Regions from separate parts of the Streptomyces sp. NPDC019396 genome, predicted to be linked through region 2. Evidence: riboswitches for the same ligand, from Rfam matches in the RefSeq annotation. Region 2 holds a riboswitch; the other holds the start of a gene.
What was found. Region 2 has a riboswitch for cobalamin ahead of ABZ532_RS18075 (CbtB-domain containing protein). Riboswitches for the same ligand answer to the same signal wherever they lie in the genome.

Region 1: linked by a shared signal. The riboswitch ahead of ABZ532_RS00325 (cobalamin biosynthesis protein) and the one ahead of ABZ532_RS18075 (CbtB-domain containing protein) in region 2 are both predicted to bind cobalamin.

Annotation. Positions count from the first base shown of each region.
Region 1 covers NZ_JBEYBS010000001.1:56,271-63,551, forward strand. The annotation lists gene ABZ532_RS00300 (hypothetical protein) at 1-40, opposite strand, end outside; gene ABZ532_RS00305 (alpha/beta fold hydrolase) at 175-1,302, opposite strand; gene ABZ532_RS00310 (class II aldolase/adducin family protein) at 1,423-2,118, opposite strand; gene ABZ532_RS00315 (inorganic phosphate transporter) at 2,301-3,542, shown strand; gene ABZ532_RS00320 (hypothetical protein) at 3,560-3,781, shown strand; cobalamin riboswitch at 3,937-4,088, shown strand; gene ABZ532_RS00325 (cobalamin biosynthesis protein) at 4,117-5,148, shown strand; gene ABZ532_RS00330 (cobyric acid synthase) at 5,145-6,653, shown strand; gene ABZ532_RS00335 (putative cobaltochelatase) at 6,766-7,281, shown strand, end outside.
Region 2 covers NZ_JBEYBS010000014.1:70,085-77,365, forward strand. The annotation lists gene ABZ532_RS18060 (response regulator transcription factor) at 1-726, opposite strand; gene ABZ532_RS18065 (alpha/beta hydrolase) at 963-1,628, shown strand; gene ABZ532_RS18070 (CbtA family protein) at 1,759-2,550, opposite strand; gene ABZ532_RS18075 (CbtB-domain containing protein) at 2,582-2,809, opposite strand; cobalamin riboswitch at 2,849-3,018, opposite strand; gene ABZ532_RS18080 (histidine phosphatase family protein) at 3,135-3,710, shown strand; gene ABZ532_RS18085 (DUF1775 domain-containing protein) at 3,752-4,519, opposite strand; gene ABZ532_RS18090 (sulfatase) at 4,672-6,561, shown strand; gene ABZ532_RS18095 (CDP-alcohol phosphatidyltransferase family protein) at 6,633-7,281, opposite strand, start outside.

The sequences.
Region 1 (7,281 bases), on a different contig from region 2:
CAAGACGGAGTCTGGAGTCGCGCACGTTACGGGACGTCACGGGGAGCAGTCTTCCCGCTGTCGGCCCGAAAGCCCAATTCGGAATGACGGATCTCGTCGCGGGGCCGCTCAGAGGGCGAGGGCTGGGCCTCCTTCGACCGGTCGCGGGGCCCTGACCCTGCTCGGACCGCTTGCTCAGACCAAGGGGGTGAGGAAGCGGCGGAGAGCCTCCTCGTAGCGTGCCGGGTCGGCGTTCCACATCGCCGAGTGCGGGGCCTCGGTGACGGTGTGGAGGCTGACCAGGTCGGGGCGGCGTGCAGCGAGTTCCCGGGAGGGCCCCCAGGGAGCGAGCCGGTCGTCGGGACCGTGGAAGATCAGTGTCGGCACGCCGAGGCTGCTCGGATCCGCGGCCTCGCGCAGGCGGTCACCGTGCAGTCCGGTGCGCCCCTGGGCGGCGCGCACCGCCAGCGGGAGCAGCAAGGACGGGGTGTGGCGGGCGGTGGCGAGGGCGCGCAGTGTGGCTTCCCAGTCGAGCACCGGGGAGTCCAGCACGAGCCCGGCGATCCGGTCCCGCGCGGCCGAGTTGGCTGCGGCATGCAGGGCCATCGCGGCTCCGACGGACCAGCCGTGCACGATCACGCGTTCGGCGCCGCCGCGGACCGCGTACCGGATGGCCGCGTCGAGATCGCGCCACTCGGAGTCGCCGAGATGGCAGAGGCCGTCGGGAGAGCGGGGTGCGCCGGGGTCGCCTCGGTAGGCGATCGCCAGTACCGGCACGCGCCGCCCGGCCAGGAACGGCATCAGGTTCAGGACGTGTTCGCGGGTGGCGCCCAGACCGTGCACGGCGATGATCCATGTGGCGCGGGGCCCGGGGACGAACCAGGCGGGCAGGGGCCCCAGTTCGCCGTGGACCTCCACGTCCTCGTGGTCGATCCCGAGGGCGCCGCTCGGCGTGCCGCTGTGCAGCCGAGGGGTGAAGCGGACCTTCGTGCCGATGTCGAGGCCGCCGTGGCCCACGCTCTCCAGCCGGCGGACGACGGTGTCAGCGGCGTGGGGGACGTCTTCGAGCACCGGGCCGACGACCGCGTGGACACCCTGGCCGGTGAGTCCGTACAGGCCGGGGCGGAGCGAGGCGAGGCTGCGGGTGAGGGTGATCCGGCCCGGCCCGGTCGCGTGCACGGTGAGCCGGGGCTCGCCGGGCAGGGGGCGTTCGGGCGTGGCCTTGAGTGCCGCGTCGCTCGCGTACCGGCCCGCGGCGAACGTGGCAGCTCCAAGACCGAGCAGGGTGGTGACGGCCGCTGCCGTCGCTTTAGCCGGGCGCACCGTTCCAGTGTGGTGAGGTCCTCGCCAGGCTGCCAGTGGGCGCGCCACCAAGAGTGACGCGCAGGGCGCGGGCTCAGCCGCCGGGCGCCGGTTCTCGTGCACGGCCGGGCATCGAACGGTTCAGCCCGGCTGGCCGTAGGTGCGGAGCTTCTCGCGCACCTCGTCGACCTGGTCCCGCGAGAGGAGGTTCGGCTCACGGCCGGGCACGGAGCTCGCGGTGAGCCAGACCCGGCACATCCACTCCAGCTGCGCGGTGCGGTCGTATGCCTGGTCGAGCGTGGCGCCGTAGGTGACGGTGCCGTGGTTCTGGAGCAGGCAGCCCGTGCGGTCCGCGAGGGCGTCGAGCATCCGGGCCGCGAGTTCCTCGGTGCCGTAGCGGGCGTACGGGGCGACACGGACGGGTCCGCCGAGGGCGGCCGCCATGTAGTGGATCAGCGGCAGCTCGGTGACCAGCGTCGACACGGCGGTGGCGTGCACCGCGTGGGTGTGCACGACGGCGGCGGCGTCCGTGGCGCGGTAGATCTCCAGATGCATCGGCAGTTCGCTGGTGGGGACCAGGTCACCCAGTACGCGGCGTCCGTCCGGAGCGACGCCGACGGCGTCCTGCGGCCCGAGCCGGTCGTAGGGCACCCCACTCGGCGTGACCAGGATCACATCCCCGCCCTCGGCGGGTACCCGTACGGAGACATTGCCCGAAGTGCCGACCACGAGTCCGTCCGCCACGGTCCTGCGGGCGGCGGCCACAAGGTCCCTCCATGCCCGTGCGATCGGCTCCTGCTGCCCGTCGTACCGCTCGTCCCGCTGCCGCCCACTCATGGGTTGATCATGTCAGGCACCCGGCCGCGGCAGCGCACTTCGGCCCGCGCAAGCACCTTCTCCGCCAAGCGGAATGGCCATACCCTTCTGGAGTCACTCATGAGCCGTGCTGAGTTCATCTTCCGTTCACTCAGCTTGCTTACGTTCGGCTGGCCACTGACGTCCAATAGAAGCCTGGGTAAATGGAACACATCACGCTTCTCCTCGGGATCGTGATCATCACCGCTCTCGTGTTCGATTTCACGAACGGTTTCCACGACACGGCCAACGCGATGGCCACCACCATCTCGACCGGGGCACTCAGACCGAAGACGGCGGTGGCCATGTCGGCCGCGCTGAATCTCGTGGGCGCCTTCCTGTCCATCGAGGTCGCCAAGACGATCTCCGGCGGGCTCATCGAGGAAGAGGGCATCCGCACAGAAGTGATCTTCGCCGCGCTCGTCGGCGCGATCCTGTGGAACCTGCTCACCTGGCTGCTCGGCCTGCCGTCCAGCTCGTCGCACGCCCTCTTCGGCGGTCTCATAGGCGCCGCCGTGATGTCCGCGGGCTTCTCGGCCGTGAACGGCGGGACGATCGTCACCAAGGTGCTGATCCCGGCCGTCGCCGCGCCGGTGGTCGCCGGTCTCGCCGCGTTCCTCGCGACGAGGCTGACATACAAGATCGGCAACGGTGCCGACGACAAGGCCACGTCCAAGGGCTACCGGGCGGGTCAGATCGCCTCGGCCGGGCTCGTCTCCCTCGCGCACGGCACCAACGACGCGCAGAAGACCATGGGAGTCATCACCCTGGCCCTGGTCACCGGCGGCGTGCTCGCCCCCGGCTCCAACCCCCCGATGTGGGTCATCGTCTCCGCGGGTCTGGCGATCGCGCTCGGCACCTACCTGGGCGGCTGGCGCATCATCCGCACCATGGGCCGGGGACTGACCGACCTCCAGCCGCAGCAGGGCTTCACCGCCCAGACCAGCGCCGCGACGGTCATCCTGGCCTCCTCGAACCTGGGCTTCTCGCTCTCCACCACCCAGTCGTGCTCCGGCGCCGTGATGGGCGCGGGGCTCGGCCGCAAGGGTGGTGTGGTCCGCTGGTCCACCGCGACACGGATGTTCGTCGCCTGGGGCCTCACCCTCCCGGCAGCCGGCCTGGTCGGTGCCGCCGCGGAATTCCTGACCAGCCAGGGCGCCTGGGGCACCGCCGCCGTCGCCGTGCTGCTCGTCGCGGGCTCGGCCGCCATCTGGGTGCTGTCGCGCCGCAAGCCGGTCGACCACACGAACGTCACCTCCGACGAGATCACCGAGGCCCCGGGTGTGGTCACCACCGCCATCGCGGCCGTGACCCCGCCGCCCACCGTGGCCGCCGCCGAGGAGCTGAAGGCCACCATCCCGGCTCCCGCCAGTGAGTCCGCTCCCGCGCCCACCGCCACGGTGTAAGGAAGAAACGAATCAGCATGAAGATCGACTGGGCAGCTCTGGGCTCCGTCTTCGGCGTGAGCCTCATCGTGACCGTCGCCCTGGTGGGCCTGTTCACCCTTGGCATCGTCGGCCTCTCCAAGCAGGAGGCGGCAGCCGCGCAGGGAGGCTCCGCCGGCCTGGCCCGCACTGGCGCCTACGCCTGCTTCGCACTGTGCGCCGCCGCCGTGGCGTACGGGATCTATCTGATCGTCTCCTGACGATCGGCGGCACGGCAGCCGGCAGAACGACACATGGGAGCCGGACACCCCCGAGGGGGTGTCCGGCTCCCGCTCTGCGCACCCCTCCCACACCGCGGTGTGGGCCTGCGCACACTGTCCCGTCGCAGGTCAAAGGTGAGTTGACGGGTGTTCGCGGCCCATGGTGGACTTCCGGGGCCACTTACGGCGGCAGAAGAGGAAGCCGGTGCGAATCCGGCGCGGTCCCGCCACTGTCACGGGCGCGCACTCCCTACACCAGGGCGCTTCCCGAAGCCAGGAACTCTCTCCCGCCGGATCACGTCGAGCCAGGGCGCGGACCCTGAGTGAGGACGAACATGCCTGCCGAGCAGCGGGCGCCGGGGGGACTCGTCCCTGCTGTCGCTGTCCCTGCCATCACGTTCGCTTACGGCGCCACGGCCGGACTCGTCGGCGACCTGCTCTTCGGCGATCCCCGCCGAGGACATCCGGTCGCCGCCTTCGGCAGGGCCGCCGCCGCCGTCGAGCGCGGGCTCTGGCGCGACCACCGCGGCTGGGGCGCCCTGCACACGGCGCTGTGCGCCGGGGGCGCGATCGCCGCGGGTGCGCTGGGCGCCGCTTCCGTACGCCGGTCCCGTACCGCGTCCCTGGCCCTGACCGCCGCCGCCACCTGGGCCGTCGTGGGCGGTACCACCCTCGGCAGGGAGGCAAGGGCGATCGGCGGGGCCCTCGCGGTCGGTGACATCGAGACCGCCCGTGAGCGCCTCCCCCATCTCTGCGGCCGTGACCCCGAGGCGCTGGACGGGCCCGGGATCGCCCGCGCCGTCGTGGAATCCGTCGCCGAGAACACCTCGGACGCCGTGGTCGGCGCGCTGGTGTGGGGCGCGGTGGCGGGCGTGCCCGGTCTCGTGGGCTTCCGTGCCGTGAACACCCTGGACGCCATGGTGGGCCACAAGTCGCCCCGCTACCGGCGGTACGGCTGGGCATCGGCTCGACTCGACGATGCGGCGGGCTGGCCGGGCGCCCGGCTCACCGCGGGCCTCGCGGTAATCGCCGGCGGCGACCCCCGAGGTGCTGTACGGGCCTGGCGCGTGGACGCGGCGAAGCATCCCAGCCCCAACGCGGGTCCGGTAGAGGCGTCGTTCGCGGGTGCGCTCGGGGTACGTCTCGGGGGGACGCTCTCGTACGGCGGGCGCACCGAGGAACGGCCCGTGCTCAACGGGCAGGGCAGGGCCGTCGAGGTGGCGGACATCGAGCGCGCGGTGCGGCTGTCGCGCCGGGTGGGTGTGCTGGCGCTCGCGGCATGCGCGGGCGCACGGCTCGCCTGCACGGCGGCGACGGCGATGCGGGGCAGGAGCGGCATGAGAGACATGAGGGGGAGGCGGAAGTGAGCGGCGGAGGACTGCTGATCGCCGGCACCACGTCGGACGCGGGCAAGAGCGTCGTCACGGCGGGGATCTGCCGGTGGCTGGTGCGCCAGGGTGTGAAGGCCGCCCCCTTCAAGGGGCAGAACATGTCACTCAACTCCTTCGTCACCCGCGAGGGTGCCGAGATCGGCCGGGCGCAGGCCATGCAGGCCCAGGCTGCGCGCGTGGAACCAACGGCGCTGATGAACCCGGTGCTGCTCAAGCCGGGCAGTGACCGCTCCAGCCAGGTGGTGCTGATGGGCAAGCCGGTGGGGGAGCTGAGCGCACGCGGCTACCACGGCGGCAGGCAGCAGACGCTGTTCGAGCCGGTGGTGGAATGCCTGGAGAAGCTGCGCAGCACCTACGACGCCGTGATCTGTGAAGGCGCCGGCAGCCCCGCCGAAATCAATCTGCGGCGCACCGACATCGTCAACATGGGCATCGCACGGGCCGCCCGGCTCCCCGTGGTGGTGGTCGGGGACATCGACCGGGGCGGGGTCTTCGCGCAGTTCTTCGGGACGACCGCGTTGCTCGCGCCCGAGGACCAGGAGCTGGTCGCGGGCTATCTGGTCAACAAGTTCCGCGGCGACGTGACACTGCTGGAGCCGGGTCTCGAGATGCTGCACGGGCTGACCGGAAGGCGGACGTTCGGTGTGCTGCCCTACGCCCACGGCCTCGGCATCGATGAGGAGGACGGGCTGCGGGTCTCACTGCGGGGCGCCGTACGCGAGTCGGCGACCGCAGCGCCGCTGGGCGAGGACGTGCTGCGGGTCGCGGTGTGCGCCGTGCCGCTGATGTCCAACTTCACCGATGTGGACGCGCTGGCGGCCGAGCCGGGGGTGATCGTGCGGTTCGTGGACCGCGCCGAGGAGCTGGCCGACGCTGACCTGGTGGTGGTGCCCGGCACCCGCGGCACCGTGAAGGCGCTCGCCTGGCTGCGTGAGCGCGGGCTCGCGGACGCGATCGCGCGACGGGCCGCCGAGGGCAGGCCCGTGCTGGGCATCTGCGGCGGTTTCCAGGCCCTGGGCGAGCACATCGAGGACGAGGTGGAGTCGCGCGCGGGCGAGGTCGACGCCCTTGGACTGCTGCCGGTGCGCGTACGGTTCGCGCGGGAGAAGACCCTGGCCCGGCCGGTGGGCGAGGCGCTCGGCGAGCGGGTCGAGGGCTATGAGATCCACCATGGCGTCGCCGAGGTGCTGGGCGGCGAGCCGTTCCTGGACGGCTGCCGGGTCGGCGCCGTCTGGGGCACCCACTGGCACGGCTCGCTGGAGAGCGACGGCTTCCGGCGGGCGTTCCTCCGGGAGGTCGCCGCTGCGGCGGGACGCCGTTTCGTGCCGGCGCCGGACACCAGCTTCGGTCTGCTGCGCGAGGAACAGCTCGACCGCCTCGGCGATCTGATCGAGGAACACGCCGACACCGCCGCCCTGCTCGAACTGATCGAGCGCGGCGCCCCCGCGGGCCTGCCCTTCGTCCCTCCGGGGGCGCCATGAGGAGGGCGACACCGGACCCGGTCCGCGCCAAGGCCAACGACCGCGTCCACGTGCCGAATCGGCCCGACCGGACACAGCGGGAGCAACGAGAGCAACGGGAGGACCAGAACGTATGAGTGGTGCCGTGCACTACCCCTTCACCGCGATCGTCGGGATGGACGATCTGCGCCTGGGACTGCTGCTGAACGCGGTCTCGCCCGCTGTCGGCGGGGTCCTCGTACGCGGCGAGAAGGGCACCGCCAAGTCCACCGCCGTGCGCGCACTCGCCGCGCTGATGCCGGATGTGGAGGTCGTCGCGGGCTGCCGCTTCTCCTGCGCGCCCGGCGCACCCGATCCCGGTTGCCCGGACGGCCCGCACGAGGACACGCCCGGCACCGCACGTCCGACCCGCATGGTGGAGTTGCCCGTCGGCGCGTCCGAGGACCGGCTGGTCGGTGCGCTCGACATCGAGCGGGCGCTCGCGGACGGCGTGAAGGCCTTCGAGCCCGGTCTGCTGGCCGACGCGCACCGCGGAGTGCTCTATGTCGACGAGGTCAATCTGCTCCACGACCACCTGGTGGACCTGCTGCTGGACGCGGCGGCGATGGGGGCCTCGTACGTGGAGCGCGAAGGCGTCTCCGTACGTCAT
Region 2 (7,281 bases):
TCATGGCGCCTCCTCGGTACGGGTGCGCGGCTCCTCCCCCGTACGCGACCCGTCCGCCTTCTGCCCCTCCGTACGCGACGGCCTGAGCAGCCCGGCCCGCTCGGCGAGCAGCGCGGCCTGGACCCGGCTGCCCACCTCCAGCTTGGTGAGGATCGCGCTGACATGGTCCTTCACCGTGCCGGTGCTCAGATGCATCCGCGTGGCGATGTCCCCGTTGGAGAGCCCCTCGGCGACGAGCACGAGCACGGCACGTTCCCGCTCGGTCAGCAGCCCGAAGCCCCGGGCCGCGCTCTCGTGGGAGCCCGCGCCCGTTTCGAGGTAGCGGTCCACTACCGTGCGGGTGATCTTGGAGGACAGTACGGCTCCCCCGTCGGCCAGGGTCCGCACCAGATAGGGCAGCGCCTCGGGGTCGGTGTCCTTGAGGAGGAAACCGGCAGCCCCCGAGCGCAGGGCCGTGGCCACGTACTCGTCCATGTCGAAGGTCGTGAGCATGGCGACCACGGGCGGTTTCGGCAGCTTGCGCAGCGCGGCCAGCACGGTGAGCCCGTCCACATCCGGCATCCGGATGTCCAGCAGCACCACGTCGGGGCGCCGCTCCTCGGCGGTCCTGACCGCTTCGCCACCGGGGACGGCCGCGACGACCTCGATGTCGTCGGCCGCGTCGAGGATGTGCTGGAAGCCCGTGCGGATCAGGGCTTCGTCGTCGACCACCAGTACCCGGATCACGTGTGCTCCACTCGCCCGTCGGACCACTACCCGATAAGCACCATTTCGTACCATGCCGGCCGGTGTCGCGGCGGCTCGTCCCGGCCGGACGGCGGGGACGGGCCAGCCACCCGGCGGGGGCGGTTCCGGACGACTGCCGGATGGTTGTAACGGGCAGCTTCCTTGACTCTTGAGCATATGACGCACGACGTGTCGGCTCCTCGACAGCGCGACCGCGCGGGACCGGAGGACAGGGCATGGACACGTTCAGCTATCCCGGCAGTGACGGTCACCCCCTGCACGCCACCCGGCTCGGCATGGGACCGGCTGCCATCCTCCTGCCCGACTCAGGCGGACCGTACGGCTCAGGCGGACCGCACAGTCCGGGCGGACCGGACCACCGCGGGCTGCTCCCGCTGGCCCGGCGGCTCGCCGACAGCTACACCGTGACAGTCGCCGAGACACGGGACGCCGACGACGTGGCGTCGCTGGTCGGCCATCTCGGGCTGCGCAAGGCTGCTGTCGGCGGTACGGGCACGGGCGCCGCCATCGCGCTCCGTGCGGCGGCGGACGATCCCGAGCACATCGCGGCGGCAGTCGTCATCAACGCCGACGACCTCGCCCCCGAGGACATCGCCCACACCTTCGGAAGGATGGCGGCACTGGCCGCCGTCTCCGCACCCACTCTGATCATCCCCGGCGGGGAACGACACCACCGGCGCCACGCACACCCGCACAGACACACGCACGCGCCGGGCCTGGCCGAGGAACTGGCCCGCGTGCTCCCGCAGGGGAAACTCGCCAACCTCAGCTTCTCCGCGGATCTGTGCAGCGCGGAGGACATGGCCCAGTGGATGGCACCCGCGATGTGGGCCTTCCTCACCGCGCACCTCACACTGCGGCCCGCCCGGGTCCTGGTCTGAAGCAAAACCACGAAGCACGACCACGGAGCAGACCACAGCGGAGGACCAGGAAGAAGACCGAGAAGAAAGACCAAAAAGAAGGACCCCGCCCGGGCGCGCCCCCGGGCGGGGTCCATTCGTGTCGCGTGACTCAGCTCGCGGGCACCGAAGCGGCCGGCTCCGCCGACTGCCGTGACGCCTGTGCGGGTTTGGGCTCCAGCACCCGCTGGGACAGCTCGCCGAGGATCAGTCCGAGCGCCGCCCACAGCAGGGCCTGGACGCCGATCGACGCCAGACGGAACTGCCACAGGACGTCGGCCGGGAAGTGCTCCGGGATCGCGTCGCCCGCCGGGAGGAAGGCCAGTGCGATGCCCACCGCCACGGCGAAGGCGGCGCCCGCGGCGATCGTCGCGTTCCAGTTGCCCCAGCGCGGCGCGAGCTTCTTGCCGACCAGCACCGCCCCGATCAGCAGCAGCACGCTGAGCACGATCATCAGGAAGAACATCGCGGTGCGCTGGTTGAGGGTCTCCGGGTCGCCGACGGCGGGAGGGTTTGCCGGGTACTTGAGGAACGGTACGAACGCGACGGCGAGGAAGCCGCCCGCCGCGACGAACGCGGCCGTGGCACGTGTGCCGAAGGCCCCCACACGGCCGAGCGCGAAGCAGAGCGCCAGTGCCGTGATGCCGCCGAGTGCCGTGCCGTAGACCAGAACGGCCGTGCTCAGACCGGCGGTCGACTGCACCGCACGGCTGACCAGTTCCTCTTCCGGCTCGCCACCGCCACCACCGTGGCCGTGGTGAGCCGCGCCCGCCTCCTCGACGGCGATGGCGGCGTCGACCTGCGGTTCACCGATGAGATAGGCGAGTCCGAACGAGAGCAGCCCGGCGAGCACGCCCGCGAGCATGCCACGGACCAGGAGAGCCCTTACGGTTGCGGATTTCATGTGCTGATGTCCTGTTCCGTGCGTATGCGCATCAGTGGCACGGGAAGCCGAGCAGATGACGGCCGTCGTGGACCCACTCGTGGACGCCTTCGCCGGAGAACACGGAGAAAGCACCCTGTTCGGCGCCGACGAAGTAGAGCAGGACGAGCATCAGCAGACCGAAGAAGGCGGCCCAGGGCGCGACGACGCGGACCGGGAGCTTCGCCACGACGGGCTGGGAAACGGGGATTTCGGCGGGTGTGATGGCGGACTGGGCCATACCGGACCTCCTCGGGAACACGCGTCCCGCTTTCGGTGGTGCACGCGATGACGATCACGGGTCTGACTCACCCGGCGGGCCCGTCCCCGGCAAGGGAACTGACCGCCTGGCACACAGTGGCGCGACCGTGCCGGTTTCTCACCGGACTTCCGTGTATGCCGTCATCCTTTCGGAGGAAGGGTATCGGTCCGCGAACCCGCCGCCAATAGGGCCTTTGACCAGCGATCTTCATCACACAGGGGCGCTCGGGCGGGGTGCGCGGGCGGACTTAGGATCCGGAACGGCCCGGGAGCGGGCCGGGCAACACGGGGAGGAATCCGGCCAAATGACGATCAGGCTGACACTGCTGTGCGCGGCAGCCGGTCCCTCGGTACGCGGCGAAGCCCGGTTCGGCGACGGACCGCTCGACGAACGGGGTGTACGCGAGGCCAGGGCCGCGGCGGCCACGCTGCCCACCGCGTCGGTGGTGCTCACCGCGCCGTCCGTACGGTGCGGGCAGACGGCACAGGCGCTGGGACTCGACGCCACCGTCGACGACCGACTGCGCGATCTGGACTACGGGGACTGGCGGGGACGCTCGCTCGCCGATGTGGTGGCGGACGTGGGCCCCGAGCCGGTCGGGGAATGGACCGCCGACCCCGGGGCGGCACCGCACGGCGGGGAGTCCGTGCGGGAGCTGTGCCTGCGGATGGGCGCCTGGCTGGACGAACTGCCGCAGGACGCCGGGCCGCGCGTGCTTGGCGTGGTCGAGCCGGCCGTCGTACGGGCGGCGATCCTGCACGCGCTCGGCACGCCACTGACCGCGTTCTGGCGGATCGACGTGCCACCGCTGTCCGGTGTCGGCCTCACCGGCCGTGCGGGACGGTGGAATCTGCGGCTGATCGCGGCGACCTCCCCGTAGACAGCACAAGGGCACAGGGAGGCCGCGCGCTGCCGATGCGGTCAGGCGGAGGCGCCCCGGCGCTTCCACCACACGACACCACCGGCGAGGGCGGCCAGCACCACCGCACCGATGACCAGCGCGGGGGCGGGCGGCGAGCCGCCGTCACTCTCCCGCTCCTGTTCGGGCCCCTGCTGCCCGGTCGCGCGCTTCGCCGGAGCCTCGTTCGCCGGGGTCCCCTTCGCCGGGGACTTCTCCGGCGCGGCGCTCGGGCTGGGCGCCACCGGCTTCGCCCCGGGCGCCGCGGGCTTCAGGGCGAGCAGCGGCGCCGGGTTGCCGTCACCGTGACTGTGACCGTGGCCGTCCCCGCCGCCGGACTTCTCCAGCTCGATCCAGCGGTCGACCCGCCCGTCCCCGTATGTCTGGAGGGTCTTGAACGCCAGCGACTTGGCGTCGGGCAACTGCCGTACGGTCACGGAGTACTCGACGTCGTCGCCGACCCCGACCGCGGGGCCGGAGACGGTGTATCCGCGCGGTGTGGCCGCGAACTTCCAGCCGTCCGGACCCTCCTTGTAGGTGATGTCGGCCGGGACGATGCCCTCGGGGAGGATGACCTCCATCCTGCTGATGCCCGCGCTGTCGGACTCGGACTCGGCGCTGAAGTCCAGCGTGACGTTCTCGGCGAGGGCCGCGGCGTCCTCCGCCTCGACCTCCACGTGTGCCGATGCCGGGACGGCGAGGACGAGCGAGGCAGCGAACGCGGCTCCGGTGAGGACGGAGAGGCGTCGCGCGGTGCGCGCCGTGGTGCTGACGGTGGTGCTGTGAGACACGGGTCACTCCCGAAGTGGTGGGCTGCCCCATCATGGGGCACAGGCCACGGCTTGAACTGATGGCATCGCCGAGCCGTACTGATAACGGCGACCCCGGGCTTCCCGGGTCCGGGCCGTCGTGCCTCACCGGGCCAGTACGGAAGGATCCTCGGGTGACGCCCTGGACGCGCTCTCGCCAAGAACAGCAGGAACTGCAGGAACCGCAAGAACCGCAGGGGCAGCAGGAACAGCAGGAACAGCAGGAACAAGATGCGCAGCCGAGACGGGTCCGGCTCCCGAGGCAGGCCAGAGCAGAGCCGGACACGCCCGGCGCACCCGGCGCGGCGCGGTCCGGCCCGGAATCCGCGGAAGAGGCCGCCGGGGCCGCTCCCACCACCCCCGATGCCGTACGCGGGTGGCGCGGCCGGTATCCAGGCGCGGCGCGCGTCGTCAGGCATTCCACCACCGCACTGGCCGCCGTGCTCGTGTTCCTGGCCCTGCTCGTGCCGAACAAGCCCGGCTACCTCACCTCCGGGGTCTTCTTCCGCATCCCCGTCGAAGGGGTCTTCGGCGCCGCGCTCCTCCTCGTCCTCCAGGCCCTCCGCCCGCGAGCGAGGCGCGTCACGGCGGCGGTCGGCGGGGCCGTGCTGGGGGTGCTGACGGTCCTGAAGTTCCTCGACATGGGGTTCTTCTCCGTGCTGGACCGGCCGTTCGACCTCGTGCTCGACTGGATCCTGTTCGACGACGCCAGGTCGTTCCTCGAGGACTCCGTCGGCAGGGCAGGCGCGATCGCCGCCCAAACCGGGGTAGTGCTCCTCGTGCTCGCCCTGCTGGTGCTCATATCCCTGGCGGTCGTCAGGGTGAGCCACCTGGTGGTGCGGCACAGCGCCGTGGCCACCCAGGGCACCTTCGCGTTCGGCTCCCTGTGGATGGTGCTGGCGCTGCTCGGTCCGCAGACGTCGGTGGGGCTCCCCTTCGCCTCCGGGACCACGGCCGACCTCGCCCAGGAGCGGGTGCACCAGGTGCGAGCCGGGCTGGAGGACAAGGAGCAGTTCGCCAAGGAGTCCCGCGTCGACGCCTTCCGGGCCACGCCCCCGGACCAGTTGCTGAGCGGGCTGCGCGGCAAGGACGTCATCTTCACCTTCATCGAGAGCTACGGCCGCAGCGCCGTGCAGGATCCGGCGATGGCCTCGCAGGTCGACGCCGTGCTCGCGGACGGTACGCAGCGGCTGCGCGCGGCGGGCTTCTCCTCGCGCAGCGCCTTCCTCACCTCGCCGACCTACGGCGGCGGGAGCTGGCTGGCCCACTCCACCTTCAACTCGGGCCTGTGGATCAAGAACCAGCAACGCTACCGCAGCCTCACCGCGAGCGACCGGATGACCCTCACCAGCGCCTTCCGGCGTACGAGGGCGTGGCGCACCGTCGGCATCATGCCGGGTGTCACCCGGTCCTGGCCCGAGGGGAAGTTCTACGGGCTGGACCACGTGTACGACTCCGGGAAGCTGGGCTACCAGGGGCCGAAGTTCAGCTGGACGCCCGTGCCCGACCAGTACAGCCTGGCGGCGTTCGAGCGTCTCGAACACGGCAAGGCCGAGCGGGGGCCGTTGATGGCGGAGATCATCCTCGCCTCCAGCCACAACCCCTGGGCCCCGATACCCAGGATGATCGGCTGGGACCAGGTCGGCGACGGCTCGGTCTACGACTCCATCAAGGAGGAGGGCAAGAGCCCCGAGGAGGTGTGGCAGGACCCCGACCAGGTGCGCAACGAGTACCGGCGCGCCATCGAGTACTCCCTCAACAGCCTGATCTCGTACGTCGAGAAGTACGGCGACAAGGACACGGTGCTGGTCTTCCTGGGCGACCACCAGCCCGTCTCGACGGTCACCCGGGGCAGTCTGGGCCGCGATGTGCCCGTGGCGATCGTCGCCCGTGACCAGGCGGTGCTGGACCGGATCTCCGGATGGGGCTGGGAGGACGGGCTCAAGCCCGGCGCGAAGGCCCCGGTCTGGCGGATGGACAGCTTCCGGGACCGGTTCCTGAGCACCTTCTCCTCCGCCCGCTGAGGGGTACCGGAGCACGGACTGCGGCGCCCCGCTTGTCGCGCGGGGCGCCGCAGTCCGTGCTTCCAGGGCCCTCAGACCCCCACGTGCGTGGGCTCGCGGAGCACCACCGTCCCGCTCCCGCTCTCGCGCACCCGCCCTGCCCGCCACAGCCACCGGATGTCCCGCGCGAACGACCAGACCAGCGCGGCCAGCGCCATCAGCACCATGGCGGCCGAGACCTCGACCGGCACGATCCCGGAGCCCGCCACGAGAAGCACGATGCCCTGGAGCGCGGCGACCGTCTTACGGGCCATGCTCGGCGGCAGCGGGCCGTTCAGCCACGGCAGGAACCTGGCCGCCGCGACGAAGGCGTACCGCATCGCACCGATCAGCAGCACCCAGGGCCCCAGCGACATCGCGACATGGGCGCTGAGCACCAGGATGAGGAAGGCGTCGACCTCCATGTCGAAGCGCGCCCCCAGCGAGGACTCCGAGCCGGTACGCCGCGCCACCTGCCCGTCCACGCAGTCGAGGACCAGTGCCACCGCCGTCAGGGCCACCATGACCGCGAGCGACGGATGACTGACGAAGGGGCCCGTGAGGGGGGATCCGCTCACGAAGGAGTCCGCGACAAGCGCGGTCACGCCCCCCACCAGCACCGTCCGCGCCAGCGTGACGCCGTTGGCGGGCCCGAAGGAGACCCGCCGGGGCCATGACCGGCGCAACGCCCGCGTGAGTACC